One region of the Micromonospora sp. NPDC004551 genome, then DNA from elsewhere that is predicted to be linked to it. Evidence: predicted binding sites of a transcription regulator. Region 1 holds the regulator's gene; the other holds the start of a gene.
The links. Region 1 encodes HrcA, which represses chaperone genes, less so after heat shock. Its sites were predicted from a motif close to GGTTNGCACNCTCNNNNNGAGNGTGCNAACC; they were not measured.
Positions count from the first base shown of each region.

Region 1 (7,412 bases):
ATCGCCGCGATGGTGGCCGCGTTGGCCATCTGGTCGGCGCTGAGCACGACCTCGCCGTCGGCCTGGACGGTGCAGGTCCGGCTCGCCGTCGGCAGCCGCAGGTGGTGCCCGAACTGCTTCGCGACGAACCACACGCCGAGCAGGGCCAGCACCGCCACCACCACACCCGATGCCACGATCGCCGCTCGCGCTCGCACCCGCACCCCCTGTCCCGACAGCCCGCCAAGCGTACGTCGTTCACTCCCGTGTCCGGGTCGGCCGACCGGACGGCTCCCGCTGCGTCACCGCCCCGGCACGCGCCGCTTCCGGGGGCCCCGACCTCAGTCTCCGGCGGGCACCCAGGCCGCGGGCCGCTTCTCCCGGAACGCGAGTACGCCCTCCCGGCCCTCCTCGGAGAGGAAGTACCCGGTCGAGAGGGTCGCCAACTCGGCGATCTCGGCCCGCAGGTCGGTGGCGGCCGGCCGCCGCAGCAGCTCCTTGGCCCCGGCGAGGGCCTTCGGGGCGCCCTTCACGAGCGAGGCGCAGTAGCGCTCCACCGCGGCGTCCAGCCCGTCCGCCGGCACGGCCGCGGTGACCAGGCCGATCTCGGCGGCCCGCCGGCCGTCGAAGGTGTCGCCGGTCAGGTACAGCTCGGCGGCGGCCCGGGGGTGCAGCCGCGGCAGCACGGTCGCTGAGATCACCGCGGGGATCACCCCGATCCGGACCTCGGTGAAGGCGAACGTGGCCTCCTCGGCGCAGACCGCCAGGTCCGCGGCGGCGATCAGGCCCAGCCCGCCGGCCCGCGCCGGCCCGGCCACCCTCGCGAGCACCGGCTTCGGGCACTCCCGCACCGCGACCAGCACGTCGCCCAGCATCCCGGCCGGCACCGACCCGCTGGCGTACGCGGCGGCGGTCTCCTTCAGGTCGGCGCCGGAGCAGAACACCGGGCCGGTGTGGTCCAGCACGATCGCCCGGACCGCGTCGTCGGCCACCGCCGCGGCCAGCCCGGCCAGCAGCTCGGTCATCAGCGGGGTGGAGAGCGCGTTGCGGTTGTGCGGGCTGTCCAGGGTGAGGGTGGTCACCCCACGGGCCGTGGCGACCCGCACGAGAGCGTCCGGAGAGGTCATGCCGGGCACACTAGTGGCCATGCCCGGCGTCCTTCCAGAAGGCGAACCCATCCCGCGCGACGGGGCGCTGCCCGCTGCCGCCCGCCGCGCCGTCGGCGCGCGCGGCTTCGGCGTGTACGTGCACGTCCCGTTCTGCGCCAGCCGGTGCGGCTACTGCGACTTCAACACCTACACGGCGGCCGAGCTGGGCGGCGGTGCCAGCCGCGAGACCTACGCCGACACCGTGCTGGCCGAGCTGGCCCTCGCCGGCCGGGTGCTCGGCGACTCCCCGCCGCCCCGGGTCGACACCGTCTTCGTGGGCGGGGGCACCCCCACCCTGCTCGCGGCCGACGACCTGGCCCGGATCCTCGACGGCATCGACCGGACCTGGGGGCTGGCCGCCGACGCCGAGGTGACCACCGAGGCCAACCCCGAGACGGTCACCCCGGAGTCGCTCAAGACGCTGCGGGCCGCCGGCTACACCCGGATCTCGCTGGGCATGCAGTCCGCGGCCCCCGGGGTGCTGGCGATCCTCGACCGGCAGCACAGCGCCGGCCGGGCCACCGCCGCCGCGCTGGAGGCGCGGGACGCCGGGTTCGACCACGTGAACCTGGATCTGATCTACGGCACCCCGGGGGAGAGCGCCGAGGACTTCGCCGCCTCGCTGGACCAGGTGGTCGCGGCGGGGGTGGACCACGTCAGCGCGTACGCCCTGATCGTGGAGGACGGCACCCGGCTGGCCGCGCGGATGCGCCGCGGCGAGCTGCCGTACCCCAGCGACGACGTGGCGGCGGACCGCTACCTCGCGGCGGAGGCGGCCCTCGGCGCGGCCGGCTTCTCCTGGTACGAGGTCTCCAACTGGGCCCGCTCCGACGCGGCCCGGTGCCGGCACAACCTGCTCTACTGGACCGGTGCCGACTGGTGGGGCCTGGGCCCGGGGGCGCACAGCCATGTCGGCGGGGTGCGCTGGTGGAACGTGAAGCACCCGACCGCGTACGCCCAGCGGCTGGCCGCCGGGGAGTCCCCGGGCCTGGCCCGGGAGGTGCTCACGCCGGACGAGGCGCACATGGAGGACGTGATGCTGCGGCTGCGGCTCGCCACGGGTCTGCCCCTGTCCGGGCTCGACGAGGCGGGCCGGGCGGGCGCCGAACGGGCTCGCGCCGACGGCCTGCTGGACCCCGGGGCGTACGCCGCGGGACGGGCGGTGCTCACCCTGCGCGGCCGGCTGCTCGCTGACGCGGTCGTGCGCGACCTGCTGCCCTGACCGGACCGGCCGGCCCCCCGGGAGGGAGCCGGCCGGGGCGGGTCACTTGATCAGGCTGGCCGACATCGGGTAGCGGTAGAGCTGCCCCTCGTTGGCCTTCACCCCGGCCAGGATGCCGAAGATGATGCCGACGAGCATCGCGCCGAAACCGATCACGAAACCGATCAGGATGCAGGCGAGGATCCAGCCGACCAGCGCGATGATCGACCAGATGAGCTGGAAGTTCAGCGCGGCGATCGCGTGCGCGCGGACGGTCGGCGACTGGTTGCCGCGGGCGAGCAGGGCGATCAGCGGGGCCACCCAGCCCAGTACGCCGCCGCCGACGAACATCCCGGCCGCCCCGCCGAAGTGCGCGACGAGGGCCCAGGTCTTGTCGTCGTTGTTGGCGTAGCCGGCGGGCGGCCCGTAGGCCCCGCCGCCCGGGTAGCCGGCGCCCGGCGCCCCGTAGCCGCCCGGCGGGGGATAGCCGCCCGGGGGCGGGTAGCCGCCCGACGGCGGCTGGCCTCCGGGAGGCGGCGGATAGCCACCGGGCGGGGGATAGTCGCCCCCCGCCGGTGCCCCGGACAGTGGTGCGGTGGGAGGCTCGGCGGCCGACGACGAGCCGAACGGCGCCGACGGCGGGGTCGGCTCCGGCGGCGGTGCGCCGGAGTCCCCCGCTCCGGGAGGGCGAGGAGGTTCAGTCATGGACGTCACGGTAGGTCCCGGAGGCAAGAGCGCACCAGAGCGAGATCGCCCGGGATGTCCGGCTGTTCGGCTCTGGCGGGCCGACTGTGCGGCGGGCCGCACCCGCGGTGCGCCGCTGATCATCGCGTCGGCGGGCCCGCCGACGTAGACTGGCACTCGCTACAGTCGAGTGCCAGACGCCCGGCGGATGCCGCGCGCCGGGGCGGACGAGGTGCGTCAGGAGGTGTGGAGATGGGTCTCGACGACCGCAAACTCGCCGTGCTGCGCGCGATCGTCGAGGACTACGTCGCCACGCAGGAGCCGGTCGGCAGCAAGGCCCTGGTCGAGCGCCACCAGCTGGGCGTCTCCCCGGCGACCGTCCGCAACGACATGGCGGTGCTGGAGGAGGAGGGCTACATCCGGCAGCCGCACACCAGCGCCGGCCGGGTGCCCACCGACCGCGGCTACCGCCTCTTCGTCGACCGGCTCTCCCGGGTCAAGCCGCTCAGCCCGGCCGAGCGCCGGGCGATCGAGCGCTTCCTGGTCGGCGCCGTCGACCTGGACGACGTGGTGCACCGCACGGTCCGCCTGCTCGCCCAGCTCACCCGGCAGGTCGCCGTGGTGCAGTACCCGAGCCTGGCCCGTTCCAAGGTGCGCCACCTGGAACTGGTGCCGATCTCCACCACCCGGCTGATGGTCGTCATGATCGCCGATACCGGCCGGGTCGAGCAGCGGCTGGTCGAGCTGCCCGGGCCGGTGGCCGCCGAGGACGTGACCGACCTGCGCCGGGTGGTCAACGAGAAGCTGGTCGGCAGCCGGCTCTCGGACACCCCGCCACTCGTGCAGGCCCTCGTCGACGAGTCCACCCCGCAGCTGCGCCCGGCCATGGCCACCCTCTCCAGCGTGCTGCTGGAGACGCTGGTCGAGCGGCACGAGGAGCGCATCGCGCTGGCCGGCACGGCCAACCTGACCCGGGGCGGCCTGCTCGACTTCCAGGGTTCGCTGCGACCGATCCTCGAGGCGCTCGAGGAGGAGGTCGTGCTGCTCAAGCTGATCGGGGAGGCCGAGCCGAGCACCACCCGGGTGCTCATCGGCGACGAGAACGAGATCGACAACCTGCGCGCCGCCTCGGTGGTCAGCACCGGGTACGGCCCGGGCAGCACCATCGTGGGTGGTCTCGGCGTGCTCGGCCCGACCCGGATGGACTACCCCGGCACCATCGCCACGGTGAGGGCCGTGGCACGCTACGTGGGCGAACTGCTGGCCCAGAACTGACCAGTCAGGGCCGTCGGCCGGCTCCGGCCGACGACCGGCGCAACGCGAGACGAACATGAGGACACCGAACGCAGTGGCCAGGGACTACTACGGCATTCTCGGCGTGAGCCGGGACGCCTCCGACGACGAGATCAAGCGCGCCTACCGCAAGCTGGCGCGGCAGTTCCACCCGGACGTCAATCCGGACCCGGAGGCACAGGAGAAGTTCAAGGACATCAACGCCGCGTACGAGGTCCTCTCGGACGATCGGAAACGGCAGATCGTCGACCTGGGCGGCGACCCGCTCGCCCCGGGCGGCGGTGGCGCGGGTGCGGGTGGTCCGGGCGGGGCCGGCCCGTTCGTCGGCTTCCAGGACATCATGGACGCCTTCTTCGGCGGGGCGGCCGGCGGCAGCCGCGGCCCGCGGCCGCGCACCCGGCCGGGCGCCGACGCCATCCTGCGGCTGGAGCTGGACCTGAACGAGACGGCGTTCGGCGTCGAGGCGCCGATCACCGTCGACACCGCGGTGCTGTGCACCACCTGCTCCGGCGCCGGCACCGCGGCCGGCACCCACCTGGCCACCTGCGAGGCGTGCGGCGGCCGGGGCGAGGTGCAGTCGGTGCAGCGGACCTTCCTCGGCCAGGTGGTCTCCGCCCGGCCGTGCACGGTCTGCCAGGGCTACGGCACGACCATCCCGCACCCCTGCCCGACCTGCGCGGGCGACGGCCGGGTGCGCACCCGGCGCTCGCTCACCGTGAAGATCCCGGCGGGCGTCGAGGACGGCATGCGGATCCGGCTGGCCCAGCAGGGCGAGGTCGGCCCCGGTGGCGGCACCGCCGGCGACCTCTACGTCGAGATCCACGAGCGGCCGCACGACGTCTACTCCCGCAAGGGCGACGACCTGCACTGCCGGGTCACCGTGCCGATGACGGCGGCCGCGCTCGGCACCCGCCTGACCATCAAGACCCTCGACAGCGAGGAGACGGTCGACGTCAAGCCGGGCACCCAGCCGGGCAGCACGCTGCGGCTGCGTGCCCGGGGCGTGCCGCACCTGCGCGGCACCGGCCGGGGCGACCTCTACGTCCACCTCGACGTGCGGACCCCGACCAAGCTCGACGCCGACCAGGAGCGGATGCTGCGCGACTTCGCCAAGACCCGTGGTGAGGAGGTCGCCGAGCTGACCAAGCAGGGCGGCTTCTTCTCCCGGATGCGCGACGCCTTCAACGGGCACGCCTGAGGTGTCGGCGCCGCTGTTCCTGGTCGAGGCGCTGCCCACCGGTGACACGCTGACGCTGGACGGCCCCGAGGGGCATCACGCGGCCACCGTGCAGCGGCTGCGCGTCGGCGAGGAGCTGCTGCTGGCCGACGGGCGGGGCGGCACGGCCGGCGCGGTGGTCACCGCCGTCGGCCGGGGCACCCTCGATCTCCGGGTCACCTCCCGGGGGTACGCCGACGCGTCCGTCCCCCGGCTCGTCGTGGTGCAGGGCATCGCCAAGGGCGACCGGGGCGAGCTGGCCGTGCAGGCGATGACCGAGGTCGGGGTGGACGAGATCGTCCCGTGGGCGGCGTCCCGCTCGGTGACCCAGTGGCGGGGTGACCGGGGCGCACGCGCCCGGGAGAAGTGGGCGGCGACCGCCCGGGAGGCGGCCAAGCAGGCCCGGCGCCCGTGGCTGCCGGTGGTGGCGGGCACGCCCGACGAGTCCACCGCCACGGTGGCGCGGCGGATCGCCGGCGCGGCCGCCGCGTTCGTCCTGCACGAGGAGGCCGAGGAGCGGCTGACCACCGCCGCGCTGCCCGAGACCGGCGAGATCGTGCTGGTGGTGGGCCCGGAGGGCGGTATCGCCGACACCGAGCTGTCCGCCTTCGAGGAGGCCGGTGCCCGTCCGGTCCGCCTGGGCCCGTCGGTGCTCCGTACGTCGACGGCCGGCGTGGCCGCCCTGAGCGTCCTGTCCACCCGCCTGTCCCGCTGGTGAACGGAACGCCGCCTGCACTCTCGTTGTTGATCAAGAGGTTTGCGTCAGGATCCGGCCGGATTCCGACGCAAACCTCTTGATCAACTCGGACGGGCGGCCCGGGCGGCCCGGGCGGCCCGGGCGGTGGGCGCGGTGGGCCGTCAGGTGCGGAGGTAGGACGCGCCGTTCAGGTCGACGATGGTGCCGGAGGCCCATTCCGCCTCGGGGCTGGCCAGCCAGTGCACCGCCGCGGCGATCTCCTCGGGGCGGGCCACCCTGTTGAACGGGGACTGGGCGCGGATCGCGTCGCCCCGCTCGCCGCTGAGGTGGGTGGTGGTCATGTCGGTCGCCACGAAGCCCGGCGCGACCGTGGCCACCGCGATGCCGTACGGGGCCAGGGCCAGCGCCAGCGACTGGCCGAGCGCGTTCAGCCCCGCCTTGCTCGCCCCGTACGCGGGCTGCTCCGGCTCACCCCGGAAGGCGCCCCGGGACGACACGTTCACGATCCGGCCGCCCCGCTCGCGCATGTGCTGCGCAGCGCACCACGTGACGTTCGCGGCGCCGGTCAGGTTGGTCTCCAGGACCAGCCGCCACTGCTCCCGCCACTGGTCGTAGGTGTTGCCGAACACCGGGTGCGGCAGGTCGCGGGGGCCGTAGACGCCGGCGTTGTTGACCAGGACGTCGAGGCCGCCCAGGCGCTGCGCCGCCTCGTCCACCATGGCCCGGACGGCCTCCGGGTCGGCCAGGTCGGCGCGGACCACCACGTGCCCGTCGCCGGGCAGGTCCGCCCGCAGCGCCTCGGCCAGGTCGGCGGAGTCCCGGTGGTGGATCGCCACCCGGTCCCCGCCCGCCGCGAACGCCCGCGCCACCGCGCTCCCGATGCCCCGCGAGGCCCCCGTCACCAGCACCGCCCGAGAAGTCACGCGGCACATCATGCCTCAGCCGGTACGGGACGACTTACCATGCCCCGATGGGAACCGACTGCCTGTTCTGCCGGATCGTCGCCGGGGAGATCCCGGCCACCATCGTCCGTGAGACCGCCACCACCCTGGCCTTCCGGGACATCGACCCGAAAGCGCCCACGCACGTGCTGGTGATCCCGAAGGAGCACTACGCGGACGTGGTCACCCTGGCCGAGGGCGACCCGGCGCTCGCCGGTGAGCTGCTGGGCACGGCCGCCGTGGTGGCCGAGGA
Region 1 covers NZ_JBEXLM010000036.1:32,578-39,989, reverse strand. The annotation lists gene ABZW14_RS29820 (hypothetical protein) at 1-203, opposite strand, end outside; gene ABZW14_RS29815 (enoyl-CoA hydratase-related protein) at 321-1,106, opposite strand; gene hemW (radical SAM family heme chaperone HemW) at 1,126-2,349, shown strand; gene ABZW14_RS29805 (DUF4870 domain-containing protein) at 2,392-3,033, opposite strand; gene hrcA (heat-inducible transcriptional repressor HrcA) at 3,265-4,287, shown strand; gene dnaJ (molecular chaperone DnaJ) at 4,361-5,503, shown strand; gene ABZW14_RS29790 (16S rRNA (uracil(1498)-N(3))-methyltransferase) at 5,505-6,239, shown strand; gene ABZW14_RS29785 (SDR family oxidoreductase) at 6,380-7,141, opposite strand; gene ABZW14_RS29780 (histidine triad nucleotide-binding protein) at 7,189-7,412, shown strand, end outside.

Region 2 (7,412 bases), on a different contig from region 1:
CGAGCCGGAGCCGCCGGACCGCCAGCACACCGAGCAGCGCGGCGATCGCGGCCAGCAGCACCGCCGTGCCGGTCAGCAGGGCGATCTTGTCGTACGTGCCGAAGACCGCGATGGCGAACTGCTTGAGCGGCTCGGGCACCACGTCGACGACCAGGCCGCCGACCGCGATCAGGGGGGCGGACCGGGGGCCGGCGAGGACCGCCACCGGTTCGGCGACGCCGATCGCGACGGCTGCGGCCGTGACCCCGGCCAGCGCGGCCCGGCCGCGCGACATGCTGCTCACGGCGACCAGTCTCGTCGGTCGGAGCGGGCGGCCGCCAACCTCGTCAGCGTTCCGTAAGAGGAAACGGGTCAGGGCACACCGCCGGGTCGGCGGTGTGCCCTGACGTCAGGCCGTGCGGCTCAGGATCAGAAGCCCGGGCCGTGCTGGTGGCCGTGCCCGTGGCCGTGGCCGTGTCCGGCGTCGGCCGGCTCGGCCTTCTCCGGCTTCTCCACCACCAGGCTCTCGGTGGTGAGCAGCAGGCCGGCGATCGACGCGGCGTTGGTGACCGCGTTGCGGGTCACCTTCACCGGGTCGAGGATGCCGGACTTGACCAGGTCCACGTACTCGCCGTTGGCGGCGTTGAGGCCGTTGCCCCACTCCTGGCCGGCGACCTTCTGCACCACCACGTAGCCGTCGTGGCCGGCGTTCTGGGCGATCCAGCGCAGCGGCTCGACCAGCGCCTTGCGCACGATCGAGACGCCGACCTTCTCGTCACCGGTGAAGCCCAGGTCGTCGTCGAGCACCGGCAGGATCTGGGTCAGGGCGGCGCCGCCGCCCGGGACCGTGCCCTCCTCGACCGCGGCCTTGGTCGCCGAGATCGCGTCCTCGATGCGGTGCTTGCGCTCCTTCATCTCGACCTCGGTGGCCGCGCCGGCCTTGATCACCGCGATGCCCCCGGAGAGCTTCGCCAGCCGCTCGGCCAGCTTCTCCCGGTCCCACTCGGAGTCCGAGGCCTCGATCTCCTTGCGGATCTGGGCGACCCGGTCCGCGACCTCGGCGGACTGGCCGCCACCGTCGACGACCGTGGTGTTCTCCTTGTCGACCACCACGCGGCGGGCGGTGCCGAGCACCTCCAGGCCGACCTGGTCGAGCTTGTAGCCCAGCTCCGGGGCGACCAGCTCGGCGCCGGTCAGGATCGCCATGTCCTGGAGCATCGCCTTGCGGCGGTCGCCGAAGCCGGGGGCCTTCACGGCGCAGACCTTGACGGTCTTGCGGATCGCGTTGACCACCAGCGTGGACAGGGCCTGGCCCTCGACGTCCTCGGCGATGATGAGCAGCGGCTTGTTGTTCTGGAGGACCTTCTCCAGCAGCGGCAGCAGCTCCTCGATCGCCGAGATCTTCTGCGTGGTGATCAGGATGTACGGGTCCTCCAGGACCGCCTCCTGCCCCTCCACGTCGGTGACGAAGTTCGGCGAGATGAAGCCCTTGTCGAACTGGAGGCCCTCGGTGACCTCGAGCTCGGTGGTCAGCGCGGAGCCCTCCTCGACGGTGATGACACCGTCGCGGCCGACCCGCTCCATCGCCTCGGCGATCAGCTCGCCGATGGTGGCGTCCTGCGCAGAGATCGTCGCGACGTGCGCGATCGACTCCTTGTCGGCCACCTCGACGGCCCGGCCGAGCAGCGCCTCGGAGACCTTGGCGGCCGCCGCGTCGATGCCCCGCTTGAGGCCGGTCGGGTTGGCTCCGGCGGCCACGTTGCGCAGGCCCTCGCGGACCATGGCCTGGGCCAGCACGGTCGCGGTGGTGGTCCCGTCGCCGGCGACGTCGTTGGTCTTGGTCGCCACCTCCTTGACCAGCTGCGCGCCGAGGTTCTCGTAGGGGTTGGTGAGCTCGATCTCCTTGGCGATCGTCACGCCGTCGTTGGTGATCGTGGGCGCACCAAACTTCTTGTCCAGGACGACGTTGCGCCCGCGCGGGCCGAGAGTGACCTTGACCGCGTCCGCGAGGGCGTTGACACCGTGCTCCAGCAGGTGCCGGGCGTCGTCCGAGAAGCTCAGGATCTTCGCCATCTGTATCCCTTCGAAGCGACGCTGCCCCGGCCCGGCGAGCCGGACCGGGGCAGCGACACTGATCGGTTGCTTACTTCTCGATGACCGCGAGGACGTCGCGGGCGGAGAGCACCAGGTACTCCTCGCCGGCGTACTTGACCTCGGTGCCGCCGTACTTCGAGTAGAGGACGGTGTCGCCGACCTTGACGTCGATCGGCACGCGGTTGCCCTTGTCGTCGATCCGGCCCGGGCCGACAGCGAGGACGGTGCCCTCCTGCGGCTTCTCCTTGGCGGTGTCGGGGATCACGATGCCCGAGGCGGTGGTGGTCTCGGCCTCGTTCGCCTGGACCACGATGCGGTCCTCGAGCGGCTTGATCGCAACCTTGGTCGCGGTAGTCACGGGCATACCCTCCTGGGGTACTTGGTGTCGTTGCCGGTCGCGTACGACCGGCGTCAATCTGCCACATGCCACCGGGCGGGGCCGTCGTCGCGGGTGCCGGTCCGCCTGGCGTTCAACCCCCGGACACCAGGGCCCGGGCGTTGGCACCCTCAGGGTGAGAGTGCTAATCGCAGGTTATTCCTCGGCTAGCACTCCGTCAAGGAGAGTGCCAATGCACCACGTCCCGTGTCGCCGCCCGGACGCGGGCCGGGAGAATGCCGGGGTGGACCTGGAACAGTTCGGCGCCCTGCGTACCCCCGAGGGGTCGGCCGCGCTCGACGCGGCGGCGCGGGTGGCCGGCGGCGACCCGCTGACGGCGGCGGCGGCGCTCCGCTCGGCCGGGGTGCCGGCCGAGCTGGCGGCGGCGGCGCTGACCCAGGCGGAGCTGCGCCGCCGCGCGGCCGGCAAGTTCGGCGCCGCGGCGGGTGCCATGTTCCTCACCCGGGCAGGGCTGGAGCAGGCCACGCGGGGGGTCGTGGCCCGGCGCCGGGCGGAGCGCCTGCGCGCCGCGGGCGTGGCGACGCTCGCCGACCTGGGGTGCGGCCTGGGGGCGGACGCGCTCGCCGCGGCCCGCGCCGGGATCCGGGTGTACGGCGTGGAGGCCGACCCGCTGACCGCCGCGATGGCCGCCGCGAACGCCGAGGCGGCCGGGCTGGCCGACCGGTTCACCGTGGAGTGCGGGGACGCGACGGCGTTCGACGTGACCCGGGTCGGCGGGGTGTTCTGCGACCCGGCCCGCCGGAAGGCCGGCACCGGCCGGCGGATCTTCGACCCGAACTCCTACTCGCCGCCCTGGGACTTCGTCACCGGGCTGGCCGAGCGGGTGCCCCACACGGTCGTGAAGGTGGCCCCGGGGCTGGATCACGCGCTGATCCCGCCGGGCGCCGAGGCCGAGTGGGTGAGCGTCGACGGCGATCTGGTCGAGGCGGCGCTGTGGTGCGGCGCGCTGGCCGAGGTGCCGCGCCGCGCCACCGTGCTCCGGGGAGACACCATCCATGTGCTCACCGGCAGCGGTGCCGCCGAGGCGCCGGTGGGAGCCGCCCGCCGCTTCCTCTACGACCCGGATCCCGCGGTGGTGCGCGCGCACCTGGTCGCCGAGCTGGCCGGTGACCTCGACGCGACGCTGGCCGACCCGAGCATCGCCTACCTGTACGGCGACGAGGCCCGGCCGACCCCGTTCGCCCGCCGCCTGGAGATCACCGACGTGCTGCCGTTCTCGCTGAAGCGGCTGCGCGCCCTGCTGCGGGAGCGCGGTGTCGGCCGGGTCGAGATCCTCAAGCGCGGCTCGGCATTGGAGCCGGAGAAGCTGCGGCGGGACCTGAAGCTGGCCGGCGACGCGGCGGCCAGCCTGGTGCTGACCCGGGTGGCCGGTGCGCCGACCGTGCTGCTCTGCCGGCCGCTTCCCGCCTGACGGTTTCGCAGTCGCCCGGCAGGCCGGGGCGGGTTAGCTTGTCGCTCATGGCGGGACAGGGCACTCCGGCGACGGCACTGCTGACCAAGCGGAAGATCACGCACAGCACCCACCCGTACGACGTCTCGCCGGACGCGCCGAACTACGGCGCGCTGGTCGCGGCGGCCCTCGGGGTGCCACCGGCCCGGGTGTTCAAGTCGCTGGTCACCGAGGTCGACGGCGGGCTGACCGTGGCGGTCGTGCCGGTCACCGGCGAGCTGGACCTCAAGGCTCTCGCCGCCGCGGTCGGCGGCAAGCGGGCGGCCATGGCGGACCGGACGGTGGCCGAGCGGGCCACCGGGTACGTCCGCGGCGGCATCAGCCCGCTCGGCCAGCGCAAGCGGCTGCCCACCGTCGTCGACGCCTCCGCGCTGGACCATCCGACGGTCTACGTCTCGGCGGGTCGCCGCGGACTGCAACTGCAACTCGCCCCCGCCGACCTGGTCGCGTTGACCGGGGCCGTGACGGCGCCGATCGCCACCCGCTGACCCGTCCCACCAGCGGAAAACTGGGAGCGCTTCCGGGGGAGCGCTCTCCGGGCGTGACGGCGGGGTGTCACTTGCGTTGCTGAATTGTTACTGCCGCCAACAAACTTCTGACCTCGGCTCTCTTGCGCCACTCCGGAGCGGGGGAATACGTTGCCGGGCACAACAAAACACCGCACAACAACTCCCCCAACCCCCGAAAGGACCCATGCATATGCGCAAGGGCTTCCTCACCTTCGCGGCCGTCGGTCTTCTCGCGACCGGCAGCATGGCCGCCTGCGGTGACGACGGCGGTTCCGACCAGACCGGCGGCTCGACGGACAAGAAGCCGAAGATCGGCGTCATCCTCCCCGACAGCAAGTCCTCCGCCCGTTGGGAGGGCGCGGACCGCAAGTACCTCAAGGAGGCGTTCGACGCGGCGGGCGTCGAGTCCGACATCCAGAACGCGCAGAACGACAAGAACGCCTTCCAGACCATCGCCGACCAGATGATCACCAACGGCGTCAACGTGCTGATGATCGTCAACCTGGACTCCGGCACCGGCAAGGCGGTGCTCGACAAGGCCAAGTCGCAGGGCGTCGCCACCATCGACTACGACCGGCTGACCCTGGGCGGCTCCGCCCAGTACTACGTCAGCTTCGACAACGAGGCGGTCGGCAAGCTCCAGGGCGAGGGCCTGAGCAAGTGCCTGACCGACAAGGGCGCCAAGAACCCCTCGATCGCCTACCTCAACGGCTCGCCGACCGACAACAACGCGACCCTGTTCAAGAACGGGTACGACTCGGTGCTCAAGCCGAAGTTCGACTCGAAGGAGTACACCAAGGTCGCCGACGACTCCGTGCCGGCCTGGGACAACGCGCAGGCCGCCACGATCTTCGAGCAGCAGCTCACCAAGGCCCGCGGCAAGATCGACGGGGTGCTGGCCGCCAACGACGGCCTCGGCAACGCGGCCATCTCGGTGCTGAAGAAGAACAAGCTCAACGGCAAGGTCCCGGTGACCGGTCAGGACGCCACCAAGGAGGGCCTGCAGAACATCCTCGTGGGCGACCAGTGCATGACGGTCTACAAGGCGGTCAAGAAGGAGGCGGACGCCGCCGCCGAGCTGGCCATCGGGCTCGCCAAGGGCCAGAAGAAGGACACCGGCCAGACCGTCAAGGACCCGGAGGGCGGACGGGACGTCCCGGCCGTCCTGCTGGAGCCGAAGGCGATCTACAAGGACAACGTCAAGGACGTCGTGGCCGACGGCTACGTCACCAAGGACGAGCTCTGCACCGGCAACTTCGCCAAGCTCTGCACCGACGCCGGCATCAGCTGACCCATCCCCCGCTCCAGGCGGCGCCGCCCGGCACGGACACCCGTGCCGGGCGGCGCCCACGCCCGGACGGGATCCGAGACCTCCCCTCCGTTCCCAAGGAGAACCCCGTGTCCGCAACCCCCCTGCTGGAGCTACGCGGGATCGACAAGAGCTTCGGTCCCGTCCAGGTGCTGCGCGACGTGGCCTTCGCCGCGTACCCCGGCGAGGTGACCGCGCTGGTCGGCGACAACGGCGCCGGCAAGTCGACCCTGGTCAAGTGCATCAGCGGCATCCATCCCACCGACGCCGGTGAGTTCCACTTCGACGGCCGGCCGGTGAGCATCAACAGCCCCCGGGACGCCGCCGCGCTGGGCATCGAGGTCGTCTACCAGGACCTCGCGCTCTGCGACAACCTCGACATCGTGCAGAACATGTTCCTCGGCCGGGAGAAGCGCAGCGGCATCGTGCTCGACGAGCCGACCATGGAACAGATGGCCGCCGAGACCCTGGCCGGGCTCAGCGTCCGGACCGTCAAGTCGCTGCGCCAGCACGTGTCCAGCCTCTCCGGCGGGCAGCGGCAGACCGTGGCCATCGCCAAGGCGGTGCTCTGGAACAGCAAGCTGGTCATCCTCGACGAGCCCACCGCCGCCCTCGGCGTCGCGCAGACCGCCCAGGTGCTGGAGCTGGTCCGCCGGCTCGCCGACAACGGCTTGGCCGTGGTGCTGATCTCGCACAACATGAACGACGTCTTCGCGGTCTCCGACCGCATCGCCGCCCTCTACCTCGGCCAGATGGTCGCCCAGGTGAAGACCAGCGACATCACGCACTCGCAGGTGGTCGAGCTGATCACCGCCGGTCGCTCCGGCAACCTCGGCCTCGCCGACACGGGCAGCAACGGCACCGGCGCCGCGCCCGCCGACACGACTCCAGGAGCCGTCCGATGACCACCACCGCCGTCAAGAAGGAGGGCCCCGCCGCGGTCGCGCCGGCGCCCACCGTCGGCACCCACTTCAACAACTACTGGCGCCGGGTACGCGGCGGCGACATCGGCGCGCTGCCCGCCGTGTTCATGCTCCTCGCGCTGGCCGTCGGCTTCTCGATCGCCCGCCCGACGTTCTTCACGGCCGGCAACTTCGCCAACCTGTTCACGCAGGGCGCCGCGGTCACCCTGATCGCGATGGGCCTGGTCTTCGTCCTGCTCCTCGGCGAGATCGACCTCTCCGCCGGCTTCGCGAGCGGCGTCTGCGCGGCCATCCTCGCCAACGTCGTCACCGAACTCGGCTACCCGTGGTACGTCGCCGTGCTCGCCGCCGTCGCCACCGGCCTGGCCATCGGCATCGGGCTCGGCCTCCTGGTCGCAAAGGTCGGCATCCCCTCCTTCGTGGTCACCCTGGCCGGCTTCCTCGCCTTCCAGGGCATCGTCCTGATGCTCATGAAGGAGGGCTCCAACATCTCGGTGCGGGACGACGTCCTCCTGGCCATCGCCAACCGCAACCTCTCCCCCGCGCTCGGCTGGGCGCTCGCCGCCGTGGCCGTCGCCGGGTACGCGGCCGCGCAACTGCTGCGGCACCGCAACCGCGCCGCGCGCGGCCTGCTCACCGACCCGATCGCGGTGGTGCTCGCCCGGATCGCCGGCCTCGCCGTCATCCTCGGCCTCGCGGTCTACGTGCTCAACCTGGAGCGCAGCCGCAACGTGCTGGTCGTCTCGCTCAA
Region 2 covers NZ_JBEXLM010000015.1:170,135-177,546, reverse strand. The annotation lists partial or broken gene ABZW14_RS19615 (molybdopterin-binding oxidoreductase) at 1-283, opposite strand, end outside; gene groL (chaperonin GroEL) at 409-2,052, opposite strand; gene groES (co-chaperone GroES) at 2,123-2,437, opposite strand; gene ABZW14_RS19600 (methyltransferase domain-containing protein) at 2,694-3,881, shown strand; gene ybaK (Cys-tRNA(Pro) deacylase) at 3,929-4,408, shown strand; gene ABZW14_RS19590 (substrate-binding domain-containing protein) at 4,620-5,720, shown strand; gene ABZW14_RS19585 (ATP-binding cassette domain-containing protein) at 5,828-6,643, shown strand; gene ABZW14_RS19580 (ABC transporter permease) at 6,640-7,412, shown strand, end outside.
Region 2: the regulator HrcA is predicted to act here: its motif matches at 2,570-2,600, upstream of groES (co-chaperone GroES).